Regions from separate parts of the Mesorhizobium sp. LjNodule214 genome, predicted to be linked through region 1. Evidence: predicted binding sites of a transcription regulator. Region 1 holds the regulator's gene; each other region holds the start of a gene.
What was found. Region 1 encodes LexA, which represses DNA repair genes until DNA is damaged. Its sites were predicted from a motif close to TGTTCNNNNTGTGTTCNG; they were not measured.
Positions count from the first base shown of each region.

Region 2: a site for LexA is predicted at 2,643-2,660, ahead of ACSQ3Z_RS13335 (sel1 repeat family protein). Genes of this name have one in related genera too.
Region 3: a site for LexA is predicted at 3,535-3,552, ahead of ruvC (crossover junction endodeoxyribonuclease RuvC). Genes of this name have one in related genera too.
Region 4: a site for LexA is predicted at 2,474-2,491, ahead of ACSQ3Z_RS36400 (ATP-dependent helicase). Genes of this name have one in related genera too.

Region 1 is NZ_CAXUPE020000003.1:1,030,465-1,035,958, forward strand. Features, by position in the region: gene gltX (glutamate--tRNA ligase) at 1-151, opposite strand, end outside; gene ACSQ3Z_RS30405 (ComEC/Rec2 family competence protein) at 251-2,740, shown strand; gene lexA (transcriptional repressor LexA) at 2,734-3,474, opposite strand; gene kynU (kynureninase) at 3,937-5,184, shown strand; gene ACSQ3Z_RS30420 (alpha/beta hydrolase) at 5,214-5,494, shown strand, end outside.
Region 2 is NZ_CAXUPE020000001.1:2,856,293-2,861,786, forward strand. Features, by position in the region: gene ACSQ3Z_RS13315 (AMP nucleosidase) at 1-1,169, opposite strand, end outside; gene ACSQ3Z_RS13320 (hypothetical protein) at 1,288-1,482, opposite strand; gene ACSQ3Z_RS13325 (hypothetical protein) at 1,523-1,675, opposite strand; gene ACSQ3Z_RS13330 (DUF2147 domain-containing protein) at 1,915-2,256, opposite strand; gene ACSQ3Z_RS13335 (sel1 repeat family protein) at 2,796-3,062, shown strand; gene ACSQ3Z_RS13340 (ABC transporter substrate-binding protein) at 3,503-4,624, shown strand; gene ACSQ3Z_RS13345 (acetyl/propionyl/methylcrotonyl-CoA carboxylase subunit alpha) at 4,706-5,494, opposite strand, start outside.
Region 3 is NZ_CAXUPE020000001.1:280,465-285,958, forward strand. Features, by position in the region: gene ACSQ3Z_RS01290 (glycoside hydrolase family 5 protein) at 1-216, shown strand, start outside; gene ACSQ3Z_RS01295 (metallophosphoesterase) at 238-1,146, opposite strand; gene ruvB (Holliday junction branch migration DNA helicase RuvB) at 1,272-2,309, opposite strand; gene ruvA (Holliday junction branch migration protein RuvA) at 2,353-2,973, opposite strand; gene ruvC (crossover junction endodeoxyribonuclease RuvC) at 2,984-3,493, opposite strand; gene rcdA (protease adaptor protein RcdA) at 3,617-4,147, opposite strand; gene ACSQ3Z_RS01320 (DUF2269 family protein) at 4,681-5,232, shown strand; gene ACSQ3Z_RS01325 (sulfite exporter TauE/SafE family protein) at 5,305-5,494, opposite strand, start outside.
Region 4 is NZ_CAXUPE020000007.1:90,206-95,699, reverse strand. Features, by position in the region: gene ACSQ3Z_RS36420 (LysR substrate-binding domain-containing protein) at 102-1,055, shown strand; gene ACSQ3Z_RS36415 (hypothetical protein) at 1,415-1,588, opposite strand; gene ACSQ3Z_RS36410 (hypothetical protein) at 1,727-1,894, shown strand; gene ACSQ3Z_RS36405 (hypothetical protein) at 1,925-2,302, opposite strand; gene ACSQ3Z_RS36400 (ATP-dependent helicase) at 2,506-4,584, shown strand; gene ACSQ3Z_RS36395 (hypothetical protein) at 4,668-4,949, shown strand; gene ACSQ3Z_RS36390 (hypothetical protein) at 5,205-5,390, shown strand; partial or broken gene ACSQ3Z_RS36385 (LysR family transcriptional regulator) at 5,410-5,494, opposite strand, start outside.

The DNA.
Region 1 (5,494 bases):
AGCGTTCGCGATCCGTATCCTCGATGCGCAGCAGCATCGTGCCGGCGGTGTGCTTTGCATAGAGCCAGTTGAACAGCGCCGTGCGCGCGCCGCCAATGTGCAAATAGCCTGTCGGCGAGGGGGCAAAGCGGGTGACGACCTTGTCGGACATGGAACTCTCGGAAGCGCAGAAAGCGGATGTGATGCGCGGACTTTCGCGCGTTGCGCGTTCATGTAGCATAGGAGGTCTGGGGCGCAAGGGGCAGACCCGATGGCTGGACGAGGCCGGGGTGCAGGGGAGAGCGAGGGCGCGACGAGCAGCGTCAGCGAACGGACGCTGTTTGCCGATATTCCACACGCCGAGCCGATGCCGGTTTCATTGCTTGCGCCACGGCCGGGCTTCGAGCCTTTGCCGCCCGGCAATCGCGCGCCGGAGCTTGTCCCCGCGACTGTTTCGGTAAAGCGGGTCTCCGGAGCATTCCGCCGCCTTTCTGGTCCCGCAGTCCGGCGAAGCATCGCTGCGGCTGCCGGCACGGAGCTTGACCGCGGCATGGGCTTCCTGCTGGTGCCGGTGTTTCTGGCATGCGGGGTGATCTTCTATTTCTCGCTGGCGACGGAACCCGATTTCTACAGGCCCGTCGCCGTGGTCGCCTTGACGGCCGCCTGCGCGGTGGCTTCGCGGTCATGGCTAAGGACGCATTTGTGCTTCATGGCAGCGCTGCTCTGCGCGCTCGGCGTGCTCGCCGCAAAGGTCGAGACCTGGCGCGCCGGAACCCAGATGCTCGGCTCGGAGATCCAGACGCGGCTGACCGGGCGGCTCGCCAGCCTGGAAGAAATGGAAAACGGCCGCGTCAGGCTGACCATCGACGTCATCTCGACCGCCCATCCGAAGCTGCGCTATGCGCCGGAGCGGGTCAGGCTTTCGGCGCGGAAAGTTCCTCCTGATATGACCGCCGGTTCCCTGATCACCGGCTATGCCCGGCTACTGCCGCCGACCGGACCGGTGCGGCCGGATAGCTACGACTTCTCCTTCGACAGCTATTTTTCCGGCATCGGCGCCAGCGGCTTTTTCCTCGGCAATCCGAAGACTGTTGTCCCAAAGACTGGCGCCGGCGAAGACGCACCATCCAGGACGCGCTTGGCGTCCGCAATCGAGAATGCCCGGGAGAGCATCGCGGACCACATTCGCGGCCAGATTGGCGGCCCGGAGGGCGAGATTGCTGCGGCATTGATCGTCGGCGTGCGCGCCGGCATTCCCGATGAGATCAACGAGGCGATGCGGCGCACCGGCATCTACCACATCATCTCGATCTCCGGCCTGCACATGGCGCTGGTCGCCGGAACCATTATGGGGCTGCTGCGCGGCGCCTTCGCCCTGTTTCCCGATTTCGCATCGCGCCGGCCGGTGAAGAAATATGCGGCCGCCGCGGCGCTCTTTTCCATCGCCGCCTACCTCGTCTTTTCCGGCATCGTCGTCGCGGCCGAACGCAGCTTCATCATGCTGGCGGTGATGCTGGTCGCCGTGCTGTTCGACCGCGCGGCGCTCACCATGCGCAATCTGGCGATCTCGGCGATTGCCGTGATCCTGGTGTCGCCGCACGAAGTGGTCGGCCCGAGCTTCCAGATGTCGTTTGCGGCGACCGCGGCCCTTGTCGGTGCCTATGCCGGCTGGTCGGACTACCGTGCCGGCAGAGCGACGTCGCCGCCGCCACGGCGATCGCCGCTCGCCTTCGTCACGCGAAAATTCCTGCTCGGCATGGGCGGCCTCGCCATGACCTCCATCATCGCCGGCAGTGCGACGGCACTCTTCGCCATCTGGCATTTTCAACGCGTGTCGCCGCTCAGCCTGCTCGCCAACCTGGCCGTCATGCCGATCGTCTCGCTGATCGTCATGCCGTTCGCCGTGCTCAGCGCGCTGGTGATGCCGTTCGGCGCCGATGGACCATTCCTCTACGTGATGGGCAAGGGGCTGACGGCGATGATCGCAATATCCGGATGGATTTCCGAGCGCTCGCCGATCGATGCTGTCGGGCTGATCTCCATTCAGTCGGTACTGCTGGTGACGATCGCGCTGGTCATCGCCACCATGGCGACGACATGGCTCAGGCTGGCAGCCGTTCCGTTCGCATTCGCTGGCCTGCTGACTGTCTCCGACACCCGCATGCCGGATGTCCTCATCTCGGAGGATGGGCATCTTGTGGCAATGCCGATCGGGGGCGGCGAACTCGCCATCAACCGCGTGCGATCGAACGAGTTCACCACCGACAACTGGAAACGGGCTGTGAAGTCCGAAACCATTGTCGAACCCGAGACCTTCGAGAAGGGTGACGCGCGGTTCGACATGGATCCGGCCGACCTGCCGCCGGGCTCGCCCTTCTACTGCAGCACCGGTCTGTGCCTCGCACGGCATCCGTCTGGCGCGATCATCGCGTATGCAGAAGACCGCAAGGACGCGTGGCGAGCGTGTGCTTTCGCGACCCTGATCATCGTCAACGACGCCACCGCCTACGACCCTTGCCGCAATCCGCTTGTCCTTGTCGTCAAGAAACGGCAACTTGCCCGCTTGGGCAGCGCCGCTGTCTTCTTCAATCAGCAATCGGCAATCGCGCCGGCAGAGATAAACTTCGCGGTCGAGCAGCCGTACCGGGCCTGGCACGAGCAGCGAAGATTCTCACGCGAGGCGAGGGGCCTGCCGCCTTACAAGAGACCCGAAAGGCAGGCCAGCAAACCGCCGCCCAAACAACCGCCGCCGCCTCAGTAGCGGCGGATCAGACCGACCAGCTTGCCCTGCACCTTGACCCGGTCGGGCCCGAAGATGCGGGTTTCATAGGCCGGATTGGCGGCTTCCAGCGCGATCGAGGCGCCCTTGCGGCGGAAGCGCTTCAGCGTCGCTTCCTCCTCGTCGACCAGCGCCACTATGATCTCTCCCGGGCTCGCCGTGTCGGCGTTGCGGATGATGACCGTATCGCCGTCGAAGATCCCGGCCTCGATCATCGAATCGCCCTTGACCTCCAGCGCGTAATGCTCGCCGCCCATGATCATGTCCGGCGGCACCGAGATCGAATGCGTCTGATGCTGGATGGCGTCGATCGGCACACCGGCCGCGATCCGCCCCATCACCGGGATGGACACTGCCGCAACCGCATCGTCGTCATTGCCCGCCTGGGGCGTGCGCGACGATGCCATCGGCTTGATCTGCCGTCCGAGGCCGCCCTGCCCAAGACTGCCCTGAATGACGCTCGGCGAGAACTTCTTCGCCGCATTGAGGCCGGGAGCAATCGAGTCCGGCAGGCGCAGCACTTCGAGCGCGCGCGCCCGATTGGGCAGCCGGCGAATGAAACCGCGCTCCTCCAGCGCCGTGATCAGCCGGTGGATGCCCGACTTCGAGGCAAGATCGAGCGCCTCTTTCATCTCGTCGAAGGAGGGTGGAATGCCGCTTTCCTTCAGCCGCTCATGGATGAACATCAGCAGTTCATGTTGTTTGCGTGTCAGCATCGCGGCCCCCAACGGAATCAGAAAAACAAACCCAGAACAAACACTATCTGTTCCAGTTGTGTTCCGCAACTGTTTAAAGTTTAATGAATGGGTTAAGGCTCCCGAAACGATGTCGCGTGCGACAGCGAATATCCCAGCCCCTTAGATGCCGGCTTCATCGCATTGATTTTGTTATCGTTTACGGCCAACCACCGGCCTGGGAGCTGCTTGGAAGTCGGCAATCATTCGCCGCAAACAATGTAGGTAGGGCCGTGTTTGACGATCCAGCCCGCTCGATGCACCGTGAACGAAACGAACTCAAAATGCCAACTATGAGCAGGGGTCGAGGGTGTCGTTGGGCCGATAAGTCATCAATGCAGGTTCTTGCAGCGCGATGGCCTGTGATGAGAGAAAGTACCGATCGTCGGCTTGTCTCATCATTGCGTGCCGGTGTCGTGCGTATCTGGGGGGAGCAGACATATCATGACAGGAATTCCTGATCTTGCGGCCGTCGAAGCGATGGACGCCGCGGATCCACTGCGCCCCTTGCGCGACCGCTTCATCCTGCCCGAAGGGGTAATCTATCTCGACGGCAATTCGCTGGGTGCAGCCTCGCATGCCGCCTTCGACGAGCTACGCAAGGCGGCGACCGAAGAATGGGCGCACGACCTCATCCGCGCCTGGAACACTGCCGGCTGGTTCAACATGCCGGTCGAACTCGGCGATCAGCTCGGGCGCCTGATCGGCGCCGCTCCCGGCCAGACGGTGGTCTGCGACACAACATCGATCAACATCTACAAGCTGCTGCACGCGGCAATGGCCATGCGGCCGGATCGGCCCGTCATCGTCGCCGAGGGCGACAGCTTTCCGACCGACCTCTACATGGCTGAAGGTGTCGCCTCGACTCGAAAGAACACTGTGCTGCGCCTTGCAGGCGTCGACGCACCGACGATCGAAGAGCTGATCGACGACCGGGTCGCGGTGGTGCTGGTCAACCACGTCAACTACAAGTCAGGCGAACTGCGTGACATGACGGCGCTGACGCGCATCGCCCATGACGCCGGGGCGCTGATCGTCTGGGATCTCTGCCACACAGCAGGCGCCATGCCGGTCGAACTGGACACGGCGAATGCCGATTTCGCTGTCGGCTGCACCTACAAATATTTGAATGGCGGCCCGGGCTCTCCCGCCTTCATCTATGCCGCGGAGCGCCATCATGCCGATGTGCAGCAGCCGCTCAGCGGATGGTGGAGCCATGCGCGGCCCTTCGCCTTCGAGCAGGCCTACGCAGCCGGCACCGGCATCCGCCGGTTTCTGTGCGGCACGCAGCCGGTCCTGTCGATGCGCACGCTGAAGGGCGCGCTCGACATCTGGAACGATGTCGACATGGCGGCCGTGAGACAGAAAAGCATCGCCCTGGCCGACCTGTTCATCGAACTCGTCGAGGCAAAATGCGGCGCCTATGGTCTCACGCTCGAAAGCACCCGCGACAGCGCCAGGCGCGGCAGCCAGATTTCATTCATGCACGAGCACGGCTACCAGATCATGCGGGCGCTGATCGAACGCGGCGTGATCGGCGATTTCCGGGCGCCGTCGACCATACGCTTTGGCTTCACCCCGCTCTATGTCGGCTACGCCGATGTGTGGCACGCTGTCGAGGTGCTGGAAGACATCCTGCGCAGTGGGGCCTGGAAAGACGCACGTTTTGCCGTCAAGTCAGCCGTCACCTGAGCGGCAGGAAAAGGAGGGGGAGGGCACAGGTGCTGGAACATCGTATTTCCGACTGGGACAACGCCTATACAAACGGCGCCAACATAGCTGGCGGCGATCGCTGGCCGGCCGCCTGGGTCGAGCCCGCGCGGGCCTTTCGTGACGCTCTTTCGGCCGAGGGCAGGGCGCGGCTCGACATCGTCTACGGCGACAGACCGCGCAACCGGCTCGATCTTTTCCTGCCGAGCACCCCGCCCAAGGGGCTCGTGGTGTTCGTGCATGGCGGTTACTGGAAGGCGTTCGACAAGAGTTTCTGGTCGCATCTTGCCGC
Region 2 (5,494 bases), on a different contig from region 1:
CCGCGCTGGTCGCGCAGCTCCCAGTTGCGGTTGTCGATGGTGGCGACGGTGCCGGTGCGCATGATGCGCTTGAGGTCGTAGCCGGAGAGCCCGGTGACTTCGGCGACCGCTTCCTGCAGCGCCACCTGGATCTCGGCCAGCGGCGGGATCGGCACCCAGACCGGCAGGTCGTCGTCCAGTACATGGTCTTCCCGGACATAGGCATGCGCCAGCACGTAGTCGCCCAGCGCCTGCGTGTTGCGCAGGCCAGCGCAGTGGCCGAGCATCACCCAGGCATGCGGCCTCAGCACCGCGATATGGTCGGTGATCGTCTTGGCGTTGGACGGGCCGACGCCGATATTGACCATTGTGATGCCGCCATGGTTTGGCTTCTTCAAATGATAGGCCGGCATCTGCGGCAGGCGCTGCGGCGGCGTGCCTTCACCGGGCATCGTCGCTCCGGACTTGGTGACGACATTGCCGGGTTCGACGAATTCGGCGTATCCGCTGTCGCCATTGGCCATCAGTTCGCGCGCGCGGGCGACGAACTCGTCGATGTAGAACTGGTAGTTGGTGAACAGCACGAAGTTCTGGAAATGCTGCGGCGTGGTCGCCGTATAGTGCGACAGCCGGTGCAGCGAATAGTCGATGCGCTGCGCCGTGAACGGCGCCAGCGGCCTCGGCTCGCCGAACGCCACTTCGAAGGTGCCGTTGGCGATCTGGTCGTCGGTGCCGTCGAGATCCGGCACGTCGAACAGGTCGCGGATCGGCCGCTTGATGCGCTCGGCGGCAGCGCCGTCGACATGAGTGCCCTCGAGGAAGGCGAAATGCAGTGGGATCGGCGTGGTCGATTCCGAAACCGTGACCTGAACGCCGTGATTGCGCATGATCAGGCGAAGCTGTTCGATGAGATAGCTCTCGAACAGCATCGGCTGGGTGATGGTGGTCGAGAAATGCCCCGGCGTCGGCATATGGCCATAGGCCTGCCGCGAGTCGATCTGCGTGAAGGAACTCGTGGTGACGCCGATCTCCGGGTAGAAGGCCCGATAGCGCTTGTTGTTGTCGCCGCCCGCGGCCAGCGCCGTGAAGGAATCGCGCAGGAACTTGGTGTTGCGGTCGTAGAGCGCCTGCAAGGCCGCGACCGCCTTCTTGGCGTCGTCGAAGCTCTGCTTGCCGAAAGGCTCCGGCATGACGACCGATTCGATGGCTTGGGGGTAGATTCGCTTTTCCATGGCTCAATATAGAGACTTGGAGGGGCGCTTGGGAGGGGGAGGCGAGCCGAACGTGACCGGGCGGCAAGTTTTTTCTTCAGCCGCGCCGCAGGCTGACCAGGAGCACAAAGCCGACGCCGTTCTTCTTCAACGCCGGCGCCTCGATCGTCGAGCCCGCATCGGCGCGCATCATCGGCACGGCCAGCACCGGGGCGGCGAGAAGCGTCAGGATGAGCGCTGTCCGCGGCAGGAGCCGAAGGATCGTCAGGGCGCTGGTGGCGATGCGGTTCATGGTCGTTTGCTTTTCTCTGGGTTTCTGGTGCTTTGTCGTTTCAGTGGCGAAGATGGTTCGAACAGCCGAAGCTGCAGGAATTGGCAGCGTCCCAGGAGCGGGCCGGACGGCCCTCTTCGGCGACGAGGATGGCGAACAACATGCCGAACAGGCTCATCAGCAGGCAGACGATGGTGAAGCGGCGAGCGAGCATTGGCGTGGTGTCCTCCTTCAATGCCGAGAGAATGCCCGAATGCCTCTGAACCGGCTCTGATGCCGGCGTTCATCTGCGGTTCAAATTGATTGACGGTGTTTTGGACGTCGCGCAGGGGCGTGAGGTCGAGGCTGTGCGCCTGCCCCTTGGCAACAACAAGTCGGCGGCGCCACTGCGCCGCGCAAAAAGAAACGGGGCCGCGAAGGCCCCGTTCTCTCATTCTTTGGCGGTGAAGACGATCAGAGCTTGTGCCAGGTCTGGCTCTTGCAGATCAGGCCGCCGAGCACGCAGCCGCTCATCTTGAGCGAGGTGCCCGAAAGCGTTGCCTTGCCGGAATAGGTCTTGTCGTTTGCCGGATCGGTGATGTTGCCGGCATATTTGTTGTCGCCGGCGGGCTTGAGCGAGCCGATGGTCTTGCCGGCATATTTGCCGGTCTTCAGCGTGATGGAAAACGAACCGCCGCCAACGATGGCTGCGGTATCGCCGGCCTGTGTCTTCCAGTTGCCTTCGATCGGGTCGGCCCATGCCGCACCGGTCACGATCAAGGTGGCCGCCAGGGCCAGGCTCACTTTTCGAAACATGTCTGTCCTCCCTATGGGTTTCGATGGGGCTCCGTTCCGCCTTCCCGCCCCTTACGCAAACGTAAGCTAATCCAGCTTCCAGCAAAACAAAAGCGGTGCCGCCACGGAAGGTTTCGGGATTTATTCGCTACCGTCGGCGAACAAATGAAGCGATCTCGACCTACAGCGCCGCGCGTCCTCTTGGACGCGCAAAGGACGCTGTAGCACTTTAATTTGGCGCATGATCCTTTCCGAAAATCGATTTCGATTTTCGAGGTCATGCGCTGGTGATTGGTTCCCGTGGTTAGCGGAGTCTTGACCCGGCTGCTCGGAATTTTCGTCAAATTTTTCGCAAGCAGGCTGAATTGCTGGCTTTGTATCCTTAACGAATTTCCGCGTTTACCTCTTGTTTTAGCTTTGTTTTCCTCAAATTAAGCACGCCATTTAACGACGGATTCAAGGCTCGGCTGCATTCTCGAAAGCATCGAAAGAGCGGCCCCCCAAAGGGATACCAAGGGACAGAGGGAGGCAGCTCTCGGGAGCCAGACAGGGGATTTGAAATGGCACGTTTTGAAATGCTTGAAGCCGGCTTCGGCGCCATGGGGGCAACTGCCCAGGCCGACATTCTTTTCGAACTGGGCATGATGTATGCGACCGGCCGCGATTGCGAGACCGACGTCATCGCCGCCCACAAATGGTTCAACATCGCCGCCATCAAGGGTTCGGTCCGCGCCGCGGAGCTGCGCTCGGAACTGTCGGCCGCGATGTCCAAGGCCGAGATCGCCAAGGCGCTGCGCGAAGCGCGCGAATGGATGACGATGCACTGAGCACCGGGCTCCCGGTGCCCTGAGATCACGGGGCAGGAACGCTTTTGGGTCAAGGCCGCGAAAGACGGCCGGCCCACCAGGGACAAGGCCGCGAGAAGACGGCCATATTAACAAGACCAAGAACACGGCAGGCCGACTCCGGCCAAGCGGTGCGGCAGACAGGGAAGTGAGCGGGGTTTCGGGGCGCGGGGGCGTTCGGGGAAACTCCATTGGCAAAAGCCGCGACCGGCCGGGACAAGGCCGGCGCGGCTTTTGGCTTTCTTGGCCCGGGCAAGATCAGGCCGCGTCTATGACTGAAGTATGTTCGGCGGTGATACTGCGCAGGCCCAATCGAGTGCCGGCGATGCGCCAAGACATGCCGGGCGAAGGGTGAAATTGTCCCGCCTTCTGGAAGAAGCGTGGCCGGAAGGGTCGCGCGTGAGTGGAGGAGCACTATCATCATGAAAAAATTGGGTATTTTGAGCGCGGCCGTATTGGGCCTGATGATGAGCGCACCGGTTGCGTTTGCCGACGACATCACCGTCTCGGTGGTCGGCCCGATGACCGGCCAACTCGCCAACATCGGCGACCAGTTCAAGCAGGGCGCACAGGCAGCCGCCGACGCCATCAATGCCGCCGGCGGTGTCAACGGCAACAAGATCAAGCTCGACATCCAGGACGACCAGTGCGATCCGAAGCAGGCTGTCTCGGTCGCCAACCGCATCGTTGCCGACGGCACCAAGTTCGTCGACGGCCATGCCTGCTCGGGCTCGAGCATTCCGGCCTCGGCCGTCTATGCCGAAGCCGGCACGCTGATGATGAGCCCGGCGTCGTCAAATCCGGAGCTGACCGATGCCGCGGCAAAGGCCGGCTGGCCGACGATCATGCGCCTCTATACGCGCGACGATGCGCAGGGCGCCTTCATCGGCCCGTGGATCGCCAAGAAATATGCCGGCAAGAACGTCGTCATCCTGCATGACAAGAGCGCCTACGGCCAGGGCGTTGCCGACGCCGTCAAGGCGACGATGAACGCCGGCGGCCTCAACGAGGTGAATTACGAAGGCATCAATGCCGGCGAGAAGGACTATTCGGCTCTCGTCACCAAGTTGAAGGAGCTGAAAGCCGACGTCGTCTATTTCGGCGGCTACCACCCCGAGGCCGGCCTCATCCTGCGCCAGGCTGCCGAGCAGAACGTCAAGTTCCAGCTGATCATGCCGGACTCGATCGCCTCGCCGGAATTCTGGCAGATCGCCGGTCCGGCCGGCGAAGGCACCATGTTCGTCTTCCCGTCCGATCCGCAGGCCAAGCCCGAAGCCAAGGATGCCATCGCCAAGATCAAGGCCGGCGGCTTCGTGCCGGAAGGCTTTACGCTGTTCTCCTATGCCGTGGTCCAGGCTTTCGCCGAAGGCATCAAGCGCGCCGGCAGCGACGATCCGGCCAAGGTCGCCGAGGCGTTGAAGAACGGCCAGCCGATCAGCACCGTGGTCGGCCAGGTCACCTTCGACGAGAAGGGCGACCTGAAGAACGCCAGCTACGACATCAACCAATGGCACGACGGCAAATACGCGCCGATCCAGCCGTAAGCGCTGCCGCCTGTCGGCATCTTGGAATGGCCGGCTTGCCCGGCCATTTTAATTTTCGGGCAGCCGATGTTTGACTGTGACTCAGCCCTGGGCTTGCTCGGCAAAGCGTACCAGCACGGTGCCGTCGCTGACCTGCGCGCCCTCGACCGCGATCTCGGCGATCACTCCGTCATGCGGAGCGGCAATCGTGTGTTCCATCTTCATCGCTTCCAGGATCAGCAGCGGCTGGCCCTTGGTGACGGCGTCGCCTTTGCCGACGCGCACCAGCTTGACCAGGCCCGGCATCGGCGCGCGCAGGCTGTCTGAAGCGGCGGCGGCTTCGTCCGCCTTGGCCAGCGGGTCCGGCACCGCGAAATTATAGCTGGTTGCGCCTTCGAACACGGTGACGTGGCCGGGCCAGCGGGCGAGACGAGGGGTGGCGCGAAGATCGTGCGAATTGACATCCTCATAGGGGGCACTCAGCGCCACCTCGAAGCGTCCGTCCGGCCGCACCGAAACCCGCGCGAGGATATCCTCCTCGCCATGGCGCAGCCGCGTGCGCCGCGCCACGGTGTGAAAATGCGCATAGCCGGCAAGCGACGACCAGGGATCGTCGGACAGCGTTTGAACCCCGGCGCCAGACGCTGCAAGCGCTGCCGCGGCAACGGTCTCGCCGCTCGGCGGCGGAACGACGGTCAGCGCCTCCTGATGCCGGCCGATCAGACCGGTGTCGACATCGCCGGCTGAGAACTCCGCATCGGCGGCAAGCGCCGCCAGAAACGCGGTGTTGACGGTCGAGCCGGCAATCTCTGTCTGCGACAGCGCTGAGCCGAGCGCGTCGAGTGCTGATTGCCTGTCCCTGCCGTGGACGATCAGCTTGGCGATCATCGG
Region 3 (5,494 bases), on a different contig from region 1:
GGCGAGTTCGGCATGATTCGCCAGGAATACGGCAATTCCTATGTGATGCCGGGCGATTACCGCGCAGCCTATGTCAGGGACATGATCGCGCGCGCCGAAGCGCACGGCTTTTCCTGGTCGGTGTGGAGTTTTGGCGGCGCCTTCGGCATCGTCGATGCCTTCGATGGCGACAAGGCCGAGCCTGAAGTGATGGACGCGATCAGGTCGCTTCACTGAGGCGCCTGAGGTTGAAGCGCTTCAGACGGAACCGAGATCGATCTGCAGGATTTCGGGGCGCATGCCGAAGCGCACCGGCATGATGCTGAAGCCGAGCCCGCCGGATACGATCAGGTTGCGGTCCTGTTCCACGACATGGCCATAGGCGTAGCGGTTGCCATACCGTGATGGCACGACAGGCGAATAGCCGAACAGCCTGACTTGTCCGCCATGGGTGTGGCCGGACAGGGTGAGCGAAACCTGCGACGGCACCTTCGGAAAGATATCGGGTTCATGCGCCAGCAGGATGACGGGCGCGCCGTCGCTGACTTTGGCAAGCGTGCCGTCGAAATCGTCCAGGCCCTTGAAGCCGGTCCGGCCCCACTCTGCGCCCGGCCGCAAGGCAAGCTGGTCGGCAAGTCCGGCGACCCAGAAACCGTGTCCGTCCTTTTCCAGGCGGATGGCATCGTTTTCCTGCACGGTAATGCCGACGCCCTCGAGCGCCGTGCGCGCCACTGTCGGCCCGGCTCCGGCCTTTTGCGCGGCATGATCGTGCCACCAGTCATGATTACCGAGGATCGACAAGACGCCGAGCGGTGCCTTGAGACCTGACAGAGCCGAGGCCCATTCCAGTTCAGTCACCTGGTCCGTCACCAGGCGCATGCCAGCAATATAGTCGCCAAGCAGTACGATCAGGTCCGGCTGCAAGGCGTTCGCCTCGGCAGCGAGCGAAGCAATCCGCTCGGGCGTCATCCAGGGACGGCACGCATGGATGTCGGCCAGCGCGACGACGCGCAGTTTGAGACCCGCCGGCCAATGCGGTAGTGTCAGCGAGTAACGCTTCACATGCGTCAACAGCATCGGCTCGATGCCGACCGCATAGGCGCCAAGCGACACCATCGACAGGAGCGAGCCGCCGATGAGGCGCAGGAAGCCACGTCTGGTGATCATCAATGAGCCCCGGCCTCTTGAGCAAGACTTGCCATGAAGCGGGCAATTGCGCCTTCACGCTGGCGGAGGCGAGGAGATTTTGCGCAGAAGAGCCGTTCCTCGGGCAACCGAAGAACAAATCTCCGTTACTCTTCCTGGAACAGGCTGATCTGCTGCTGCGCCAAATCCTTCGGCGCATCGAGGCCGAGGTGCCGCCAGGCGTTGGCGGTCAGCACACGCCCGCGCGGCGTGCGCTGGATGAAACCCTGCTGGATCAGGTAGGGCTCGATGATGTCCTCGATGGCGTCGCGCGGCTCGGAGAGCCCCGCGGCGATGGTCTCGATGCCGACCGGCCCGCCGCCGAAATTGCGGGCGATCATCGACAGATAGCGACGGTCGAGCGCATCGAGGCCGAGCGCATCGACCTCCAGCCTGGTCAGCGCCTCGTCGGCGATCCGGCGGTCGACATGACCGTCACCGGCGACCGATGCAAAATCGCGCACGCGGCGCAGCAGCCGGCCGGCGATACGCGGCGTGCCGCGCGCGCGCCGCGCTATCTCCAGCGCGCCGTCGTCGCCCAATGGCATCGACAGAATCCGGGCGCCGCGGCGCACGATCTGCTCCAGTTCCTCGACCGTGTAGAAATTGAGCCGGACCGGAATGCCGAAACGGTCGCGCAGCGGATTGGTCAACAGGCCGAGGCGAGTGGTGGCGGCAACGAGCGTGAAGCGGGCAAGGTCGATCTTGACGGAACGCGCCGCCGGCCCTTCGCCGATGATCAGGTCGAGCTGGAAATCCTCCATCGCCGGATAGAGGATTTCCTCAACCGCCGGATTGAGCCGGTGAATCTCGTCGATGAACAGCACGTCACGGTCTTCGAGATTGGTCAGCAGCGCCGCCAGATCGCCGGCCTTGGCGATGACCGGACCGGAGGTCGAGCGGAAATTGACGCCGAGCTCGCGCGCCATGATCTGCGCCAGCGTCGTCTTGCCGAGACCGGGCGGGCCGACGAACAGCACATGGTCGAGCGCCTCGCCGCGCCCCTTGGCGGCGTCGACGAAGACCTTGAGGTTGGCCCGCACCGCCGCCTGGCCAACGAAGTCGTCAAGCGTCTGCGGCCGCAAGGTCTGCTCGGCATCCTCGCCGCGTTTGTCGGGGGCGATCAGGCGGGGCGAAAGGCTCATGCTGCCTTCCTTGCACAGGGCAGGGAACGGAACAAGCAACGCCTCACCGCGCCAGTTCCTTCAGCCCAAATCGAATGAGCTTCGAGGCATCGGCGCCCTCGCCGGCCGTCTTAAGCGCCGCCGAGACTGCATTGGCGGCGATGTCGCGCGAATAGCCGAGATTGACCAGCGCCGAGACGGCATCGGTGATCGGCGCAGGTGCGACGCCCTCGCCGAGCTCCTGCTTCAGACCGATCGTGCCGGAGGCAGCACCGGCATAGGCCGGCGCCTTGTTCTTCAGTTCGGTGACGATGCGCTCGGCCACCTTCTTGCCGACGCCCGGCGCGCGAGAGACCATGGCGATGTCGCGCAACGCGATCGCATTGGCGAGATCGGCCGGCGCCAGCGTCGACAGGATCGCCAGCGCCACCTTGGCGCCGACACCCTGCACATTGTTCATCAGCAACCGGAACCATTCACGCTCCAGCACCGACTGGAAGCCGTAAAGCCGGATCATGTCCTCGCGCACATAGGTCTCGATGAACAGCACCACCGCCTCGCCGGGCGCCGGCAACGCGGCAAGTGTGCGCGCCGAGCAATAGGCGACATAGCCGACGCCATGCACATCGACGAGGCAGAAATCCTCCTCGATCTCGTCCAGCGTACCCTTCAGCTTGCCGATCATACGTGATCCCTCATGCCAGAGCCGCCATCCGGTAGGCGACGCTTTGCCGGTGATGTGCGTGGCAGATGGCGATGGCCAGCGCATCGGCGGCATCGTCGCTGTCGAAGGTCGCCTTCGGCATCAGCACCTTGACCATCATGTGGATCTGCTTCTTGTCGCCATGGCCGACGCCGATCACCGCCTTCTTGACGGCGTTGGGCGCATATTCGGCCACGACCAGCCCGGCGCGCGCCGGCACCAGCATGGCAATGCCGCGCGCCTGGCCGAGTTTCAACGTCGCCGTCGCATCCTTGTTGACGAAGGTCTGCTCGACCGCGGCCTCGTGCGGCATGGCGGCGTGCAGCACCTCGGCCAGCCCGTCATGCAGCTGGCAGAGCCGAACCGCCAGCGCCGCCTTGTCGTCGGAACGCACGGTTCCGGAGCCGACGAAGCGCAGCGAATTGCCGAGGCTCTCGACGATGCCCCAGCCGGTGCGCCTAAGCCCCGGATCGATACCGATGATGCGAATCGCTTCCCCCATCCGCCAACTTTACCCTTGGCGGCAAGCGATGCCAGTGAAATGTGAACAAACCAGAAACGATGCCTCACAGCAGCTCACTGGCTGATTGAGAGTTCGCTCTGTTGGGAGAAATGCCGCGGCTTTTCAGCCGCGGGCAAAGGCCGTGTTCAGCAAGCTGATCTGGTCGGAAACCGGATTGGCGCGACGGACCGCCGGAGGCGCGTCGGCGAAGGTGTTGCCGTAGATCTCCTCGTCCATGCGGCGCACCAGCGCCTGCAGGCGCAGCGAGCGGGTGACGAGGTCGAGAAAATCCGCCGGCAGTTCGGCCCAGCCGAGCGCTTCGTCATGCGCCGAAGCGGTGTCGAGACGCACCTTGGACTTTTCGGACGCGACCTGGTCGCGGGTCATCTCGCCGGAATTGGCTGCCCGCTGCAAAAGCAGCCAGGAAGCGACCTGCATCAACCTGGTGGTCAGCCGCATCGACTCGGCCGCATAGAGGGTTGCCGCCGTCCGCGACAGCTTCTTTGCCTCGGCGCGCCCCTTGCCGTCGAGATACTCGGCCGCCTGCTCGACCAGGCCCATACCCTCCTGGTAGAGTGGCTTGAAGGACTGGGAGAAAACCCGGCGCTCCGCCAATTTAATGGTTTTCGCGCTCCCCTTGGAAGGCTCGTTCATCGATACGCCCCTGCACTGCCGCAAGCCGATTCGGCATCGTATGCCGTCACGCCCTGAACCCTAAATGACTGAAGCTTGAAAATGCGCTTCGCCGCCGGTGAAGGCAAGCACATGTTTAACGAAGGGTTAACGGCGGAGGCGGCGTGGATGTCGTGCCGGCCGCGGACAAAAAAAGAGCCGCGGATAAGGCGGCTCTCAGGAGTTTAACAGGGAGGCGTCAAACAAAGTGGCTCCAACCACTCGGTAAGAATCCAGATCACTGGATGCGCATAGTAAACGCCCGTAAAGCTTAATGAACCCTTAACGGGGCCGGAAAAACTCTCATCGTGCCGCAAATCTGTACCGCTTCGGGACAGGGCAGGCATCGCCGCACCCGTGGACAAACGGGCTCGATCGAGCGGCGTGCGCATCGTCGATACAAGCCGGTCTCCCTCCCGACATCGTTCCGAAACAGCCGCCACGCTAAACGCCCGCTCCTCTGAACCGGGCGGCCGCGTCGCCTGCAATCATTTGGGATATCCAGGGAGAGACCCATGGACTGGTACTCGATCGTCAAATTCCTCCACATCGTCTCGGCCACCCTGTGGGTCGGCGGCGGTTTCGTGCTGTTCCTGCTTGGCGTGCTTGCCGAGCGCGCCGGCAACATCGAGGACAAGCTGCTGGCGATGCGCGCCAGCGGGCAGCTGGGCGGCCGTTTCTTCGCGCCGATGTCGATGCTGACGCTTATCTTCGGGCTCATCATGTGCGGCTTCTGGACCGGCTTCTCCGTCCTCTGGATCCTGATCGGCCTTGCCGGCTACGCCACCACCTTCTCGATCGGAATGTTCATCTTCAAGCCGACCGCCGAGCGTATTGCCGGCATGATCGCCAAGGACGGCGTGACGCCGGCCGCCCTTGCCGTGGGCCAGCGCATGATGAGCGTGGCGCGCTTCGACTATGCGGTGATGCTGGTGATCGTCGCCGACATGGTTCTCAAGCCGACCGCGCACGACCTCGCCGTCCTTGCCGGCATGGCGCTGGTCGTGGCGGCAGGCGCAACGCTCGCCTTTGGCGGCAGCCGCCGGCTGATGCCGAGCGCTGCCTGAAGCCGATGATGGTTGGGGGCTTCCGGATGGCCGCCCTCGTCGTCTCCCGATCTCATCGGAATGGAACAGGCTCTAGAAGAGGCCGGCAATCCCGTCCCACAGAAGCTTGACCGCGACGACCGCCACGGTCGCGTAGGTGAACGGATAAAAAACCTCCGGCCGCATGCGTCGCACCAGCCAGGCGCCGGCGATGGTCGAGAGCGGCGCCAATGGCATCAGCACCGCCGATGCGGTCAAATTGGTGGTGTCGAACTGGCCGAGC
Region 4 (5,494 bases), on a different contig from region 1:
CAGGATTGGGGACAACACTTGAACGACAGTCAATTAAATTAGCACCCCCTGTAAAATTAGGAATGCTGGTGCTACCCTAAGCCCAGCTTAAGGTCGAAACCGTGCGTCTGCTCAGTCAGGTCAACCTCAATTCGCTGAAAATCGTGGAAAGCGCCGCGAGGCACCGGAATTTCACGCGCGCCGGCGAAGAGCAGTTCATCACCGCCTCGGCGGTCAGCCAGCGCGTCAAGAGCCTCGAGGACCAGCTGCGCTTCAAGATCTTCCAGCGCGGCGGCAATGCCGTGTCGCTGACGCCTGAGGGCGAGACCTATGTGTCGCGCGTGCGCGAAGCGCTGGAGCGGATCGTGGCGGCAAGCATGGAGGCGACCGGGCAGTCGCAGGCGCATGTGCTGAAGATTTCGGTGCTGCCGACCTTCGCGGCACGCTGGCTGTTTCCGCGCCTGCCGTCGTTCCAGCAGCAATATCCCGATATCGAGATGCGGGTCTCGACCTCCTATGCCACGCATGAGTTGGCGGCGTCCGATTTCGATCTCGAAATCCGCTATGGCGACGGCCACTTCCCGGACCTGAAGGCAGATCTTCTGTTCAAGGAAGATTTGACGCCGGTATGCAGCCGCAAGCTGTTCCACGAAATTCTCGGCGACAAGCCCTTGTCCAAGGTGACGCCGGAAGATCTGCAGCATTTCACGCTGCTGCATTCCGACACCTGCACCCAGAACTGGCAGTCGTGGCTGGGCTTTGCCGGCGCCAGCTTCGTGCTCGGCGAGACGAAAAGCATCTATTTCGATTCCTGCATGATGTCCTACGAGGCGGCCAATGCCGGCATGGGTTTTGCCGTGGCTAACCGCGCCTATATGGCGAGCGACATCCGCGCCGAGCGGCTGGTGGCGCCGTTTGCGGTTCACCATCCCAACACCGCCGGCTGGTATTTCGTCAGCCCCGACACGGCGCTGGCGGCACGCAAGGTGGTGCTGTTCAAGCAATGGGTGATGGCCGAGGCAGCGCTGACGCAGCGCCAGCTCGACATCGAGATGAGCGGCGAACGCCAGCAGTGAGGGCGGCTCACCAGAACCGCCGAACGAACATCAAAGCAAATACATCAATTCGATTGCCTGCTGGCGTATGTTCAGGTTTGCAACTCGCATAGTCCAAGCCAGCCACTGAATTTCGAGACGTTTCCTCGAGTAATCCATTTACGCGATGCACGTTTGCAACAGCCCGACGGCCGTACGCATTCGTACAATGACGCAACGGCAAGACTCAGCTATCTTCCTTGTGCGGCGGGCCTGATTTCCCGCTTGGCCGGCGCTTTCAGCTTCCTCCCAAGCAGCGCCGGCCTTCTTCTGTGGCCAGCGTGATTTCCCGCCCGATGTCCTGATCGGGCCACACGCCCTTGCCCTGAGAGGCATCATCGTTACTGCGCCGGCGGCGTGCCGGGCTGATCGCCACCCGTCGTCGACTTCGGCACCGGGTTCTTGTCGGCCTGCGGGTTCTGGTCCACGGGCGCCTTGGTCGGCGGGATGTTGTTGTCGCAAGCAGCGAGCGCGAGCCCTGCCGCCAGGGCCAGCAGCATCGGAAGCTTCTTCATGACAACCTCCTCTCGTTCGCCCCCTTTCATCAGGGGCAAACGATGCGGTGCCGGTTTGGTTGCACGGCAAGCCGGGCCGCAGGGAGGGCGGAACAAAATGCTCTCTCCCCGGTTGGTCCGCCGAAGGAGGATTTGATCATGATCCGTCTGCTGATTGTTGGCCTGTTCGCCTATGCGACCTATCGCTTCACCAAAAAGATCATCGCCGACGTGCCGGATGATTTCGATCCGTTGCCGATGCCTGGCGACGAGCGCCGTGCGCTGCGGCGCCAGTCGGCAGCGATGGGCGTGGAGCCGAGGCGGTAGAGCACCAGTCGCGGGCCGGTACCTCAAACTTCAGTCGTCGAGCCAATAGGGTCGAAAACAGCCAAATTGGCGCGGCAGACTGAGTCGCCGTTTGGCATCGAATTCTAGCTGGACCATCGGAGATTTGTCCGCTGTCACGTCAATCTTGATCACGTGACCCTCACCGACCATCACCAGTTTCATTTCCTGAAAGTGCCGTTCAAAGCCACTTTCGATTGCACTTCGAGAGTACCGCCACCCATTGAGGCAAGCTCGACTCAGGATGTCGGAATACGACTGGGCGCTGACCATTCTCACCGCTTCTTCTGAAACCTGCCTGTCATGCAGCAGGTCTTGGGACAGACCTGGGTCCGAGGTCAAAACTAACGACACCACCGCCATGACTTGGCGTGCATTTTGATTGCCCATGATTTTCACATAACGAGAAATATACTTATTATCTTTTTGCCAACCAAAAATAGGTCGATAACTTTCAACTCATAACAAGAATTTCTCGCCTTTAAACTAGAGAATAACATAGCAGGAGAGAAGCTGGCACTAGCTCATTTGATTATGGCGACCGACCTCGGCCGACCCGTTGCGAACAAAGCGGAAACGATGCTTGATGGGCAATGAACCTCGCTGCCCGTGATTCGACCTTCCAGCCTGCCTATCTCGCGAAGCTGAACGACCAGCAGCGGCTGGCGGTCGAGCATGGCGACGGCATGGTTGCCGCGCCGCTGCTGGTGATCGCGGGGGCCGGATCCGGCAAGACCAACACGCTGGCGCATCGCGTCGCGCATCTGATCGTCAAAGGCGCCGACCCGCGCCGCATCCTGCTGATGACGTTTTCACGCCGCGCCGCCGCCGAGATGGCCAAGCGGGTCGAGCGCATCGCCGGCGAGGTGCTGGGCCGCGATGCCTCGGTCATCACCGACGCGCTGACCTGGGCAGGCACTTTCCACGGCATCGGTGCGCGGCTCTTGCGCGACTATGCGCTGGAGATCGGCCTCGACCCGGCCTTCACCATCCACGACCGCGAGGATGCCGCCGACCTGATGAACCTCGCCCGCCACGAGCTCGGGTTCTCCAAGACGGAAAGCCGTTTTCCGACCAAAGGCACCTGCCTCGCCATCTATTCGCGCGCCGTCAATGCGCAGGCACCGCTCGGCGAGGTGCTGGGTTCGGCGTTTCCGTGGTGCGCGGGGTGGGCAGAGCAGCTGAAGGCGCTGTTTTCCGCCTATGTCGAGGCCAAGCAGGCGCAGAACGTTCTCGATTACGACGACCTGCTGCTCTACTGGGCGCAGATGGCGGCCGAGCCGGAGATCGCGGCGCATCTCAGTGCGCGCTTCGACCATGTGCTGGTCGACGAATACCAGGACACCAACCGCCTGCAGGCCTCGATCCTGACGGCGCTGAAGCCGGACGGATCGGGGCTGACGGTGGTCGGCGACGACGCGCAGTCGATCTATTCCTTCCGTGCCGCCGAAGTGCGCAACATCCTCGATTTCCCAAGACAGTTCGCTCAAGCAGCCGCGATCGTCACGCTGGAGCGCAACTACCGCTCGACCGAGACCATCCTCGCCGCCGCCAATGCGGTGATCTCTCAAGCATCGGAGCGCTTCACCAAGAACCTGTGGACCGAGCGCAAATCCTCGCAGAAACCGAAACTGGTCAGCGTGCGCGACGAGGCCGAGCAGGCCAATTATGTCTGCCAGGCGATCCTGGCCGAACGCGAGGCCGGCACGGTGCTGAAATCGCAAGCGGTGCTGTTTCGCGCCTCGCATCACAGCGGGCCGCTGGAGATCGAGCTGACGCGCCGCAACATCCCCTTCGTCAAGTTCGGCGGGCTGAAATTCCTCGACGCCGCCCATGTCAAGGACATGCTGGCGATGCTGCGCTTTGCCGAGAACCCGCGCGACCGCGTCGCCGGGTTTCGCGTGCTGCAGCTTCTACCCGGCATCGGCCCCTCGGCCGCCTCGCAGATCGTCGAGACCATGGCGACGTCGCTCGACGAGGCGATGGGGCTTGCCCGCTACCGGCCGCCGCAGCGCGCGGCGGAAGACTGGCCGGCCTTCATCGCGCTCTATTCCGGCTTGCGGGCCGGCGCGAAATGGCCGGCCGAGCTCGAGCAGGTCCGGCTCTGGTACGAGCCGCATCTGGAGCGCATCCACGAGGACGCGACGACGCGGCGGGCCGACCTTCTGCAGCTCGAGCAGATCGCATCCGGATACGCATCGCGCGAGCGCTTCCTCACCGAGCTGACGCTCGATCCGCCGGACGCGACCAGCGACCAGGCCGGGCCACCGCATCGCGACGAGGATTACCTGATCCTGTCGACCATCCATTCGGCCAAGGGCCAGGAGTGGAAGAACGTCTTCGTGCTCAATTCCGTCGACGGCTGCATTCCGGCCGATCTCGGCGTCGGTACCAAGGAGGATATCGAGGAGGAGCGCCGGCTGCTCTATGTGGCGATGACGCGGGCCAGAGACAGCCTGCACCTGGTCATGCCGCAGCGCTTCTTCGTCCACGGCCAGGCGGCGCGCGGCGACCGCCACGTCTATGCCTCGCGCACGCGCTTCATCCCGGCCTCGATCCTTTCTGCCTTCGAACAGACGGCGTGGGCGAGCGTCCAGGCCAAGGACGATCCGCGCCGCCAGCCGCAGGTGCGCGTCGACCTCGGCGCGCGCATGCGCGGCATGTGGAAATAGGCCGCCGCCAGCCGCCGTCTGTCCCCGTGCCGGCAACCAAAGACCGCGCCTTGCGTTGATCCGCGTTCAGGCGGAGCACGACGATGGATCCTGTGGCGGCGGCAATGATCCTGCTTTCATGCAGCCCGGACATGGTTTTCTGCCGTCCGGCACAAACACAGCCCGTCGTCTATCCGGACATCGCCGAATGCATCGAAGCCCTGCCCGGCAGGCTGCAAGGCACCGACATGATCGGCCAGTGCCGGCCGGTCGACTCGGCGACGCCGGGGCAGAGGGTTGCCACGGTTCGCGTCACCCGAGGGACCGGGCCCAATGCCGTTTCCACCGACTATCTGGTCCTCCACGCCCCCGACGAGACTGACTGATCCGACCGCCGCCGTCGCGACAAACAGCTCCTCGATCAATGCCCTTTGACGACCGGCGTTACTGGCGCCATCACCGCGACTGCGGCGTGAGAGTGCACAAGCGCTGGCATCACGACCGCCTGGTCATCAAGAGGGTCTGGAGTTGTGGCTTGCACAGAGGCTGGGACTGAGACCGGTTGGCACCGCTCGCGCCGTGACCTCGGCGCGTAGCGGACGCCTGAAAGCTGCATTGCCATCCGCCAAAGGGAGGCAGGGATGCGTTTCGTACCATCCGCCATGAGTTGGCGGCAGAGATTGGGGCAACTGGCCGGGAGGCTGTTCGTCAATGTCGTTGCCGCCCTTATCGCCGGCATCGCCATCCTTTTCCTGCTGCTGTCGGCGCATTTTGAGGGGCCGCCACTCGCTCCGGGCCACATGACGACGACCGCTTTCGCTCCATAGGCCCAGGAACTATCCCTTCTCACACCTGTAGCAGCGCCTCGACCAGCACCGAAACGGCCGGCCAGGACTGCCTGCGGCTTGGACAATAGAGGTCGTAGCCGGGA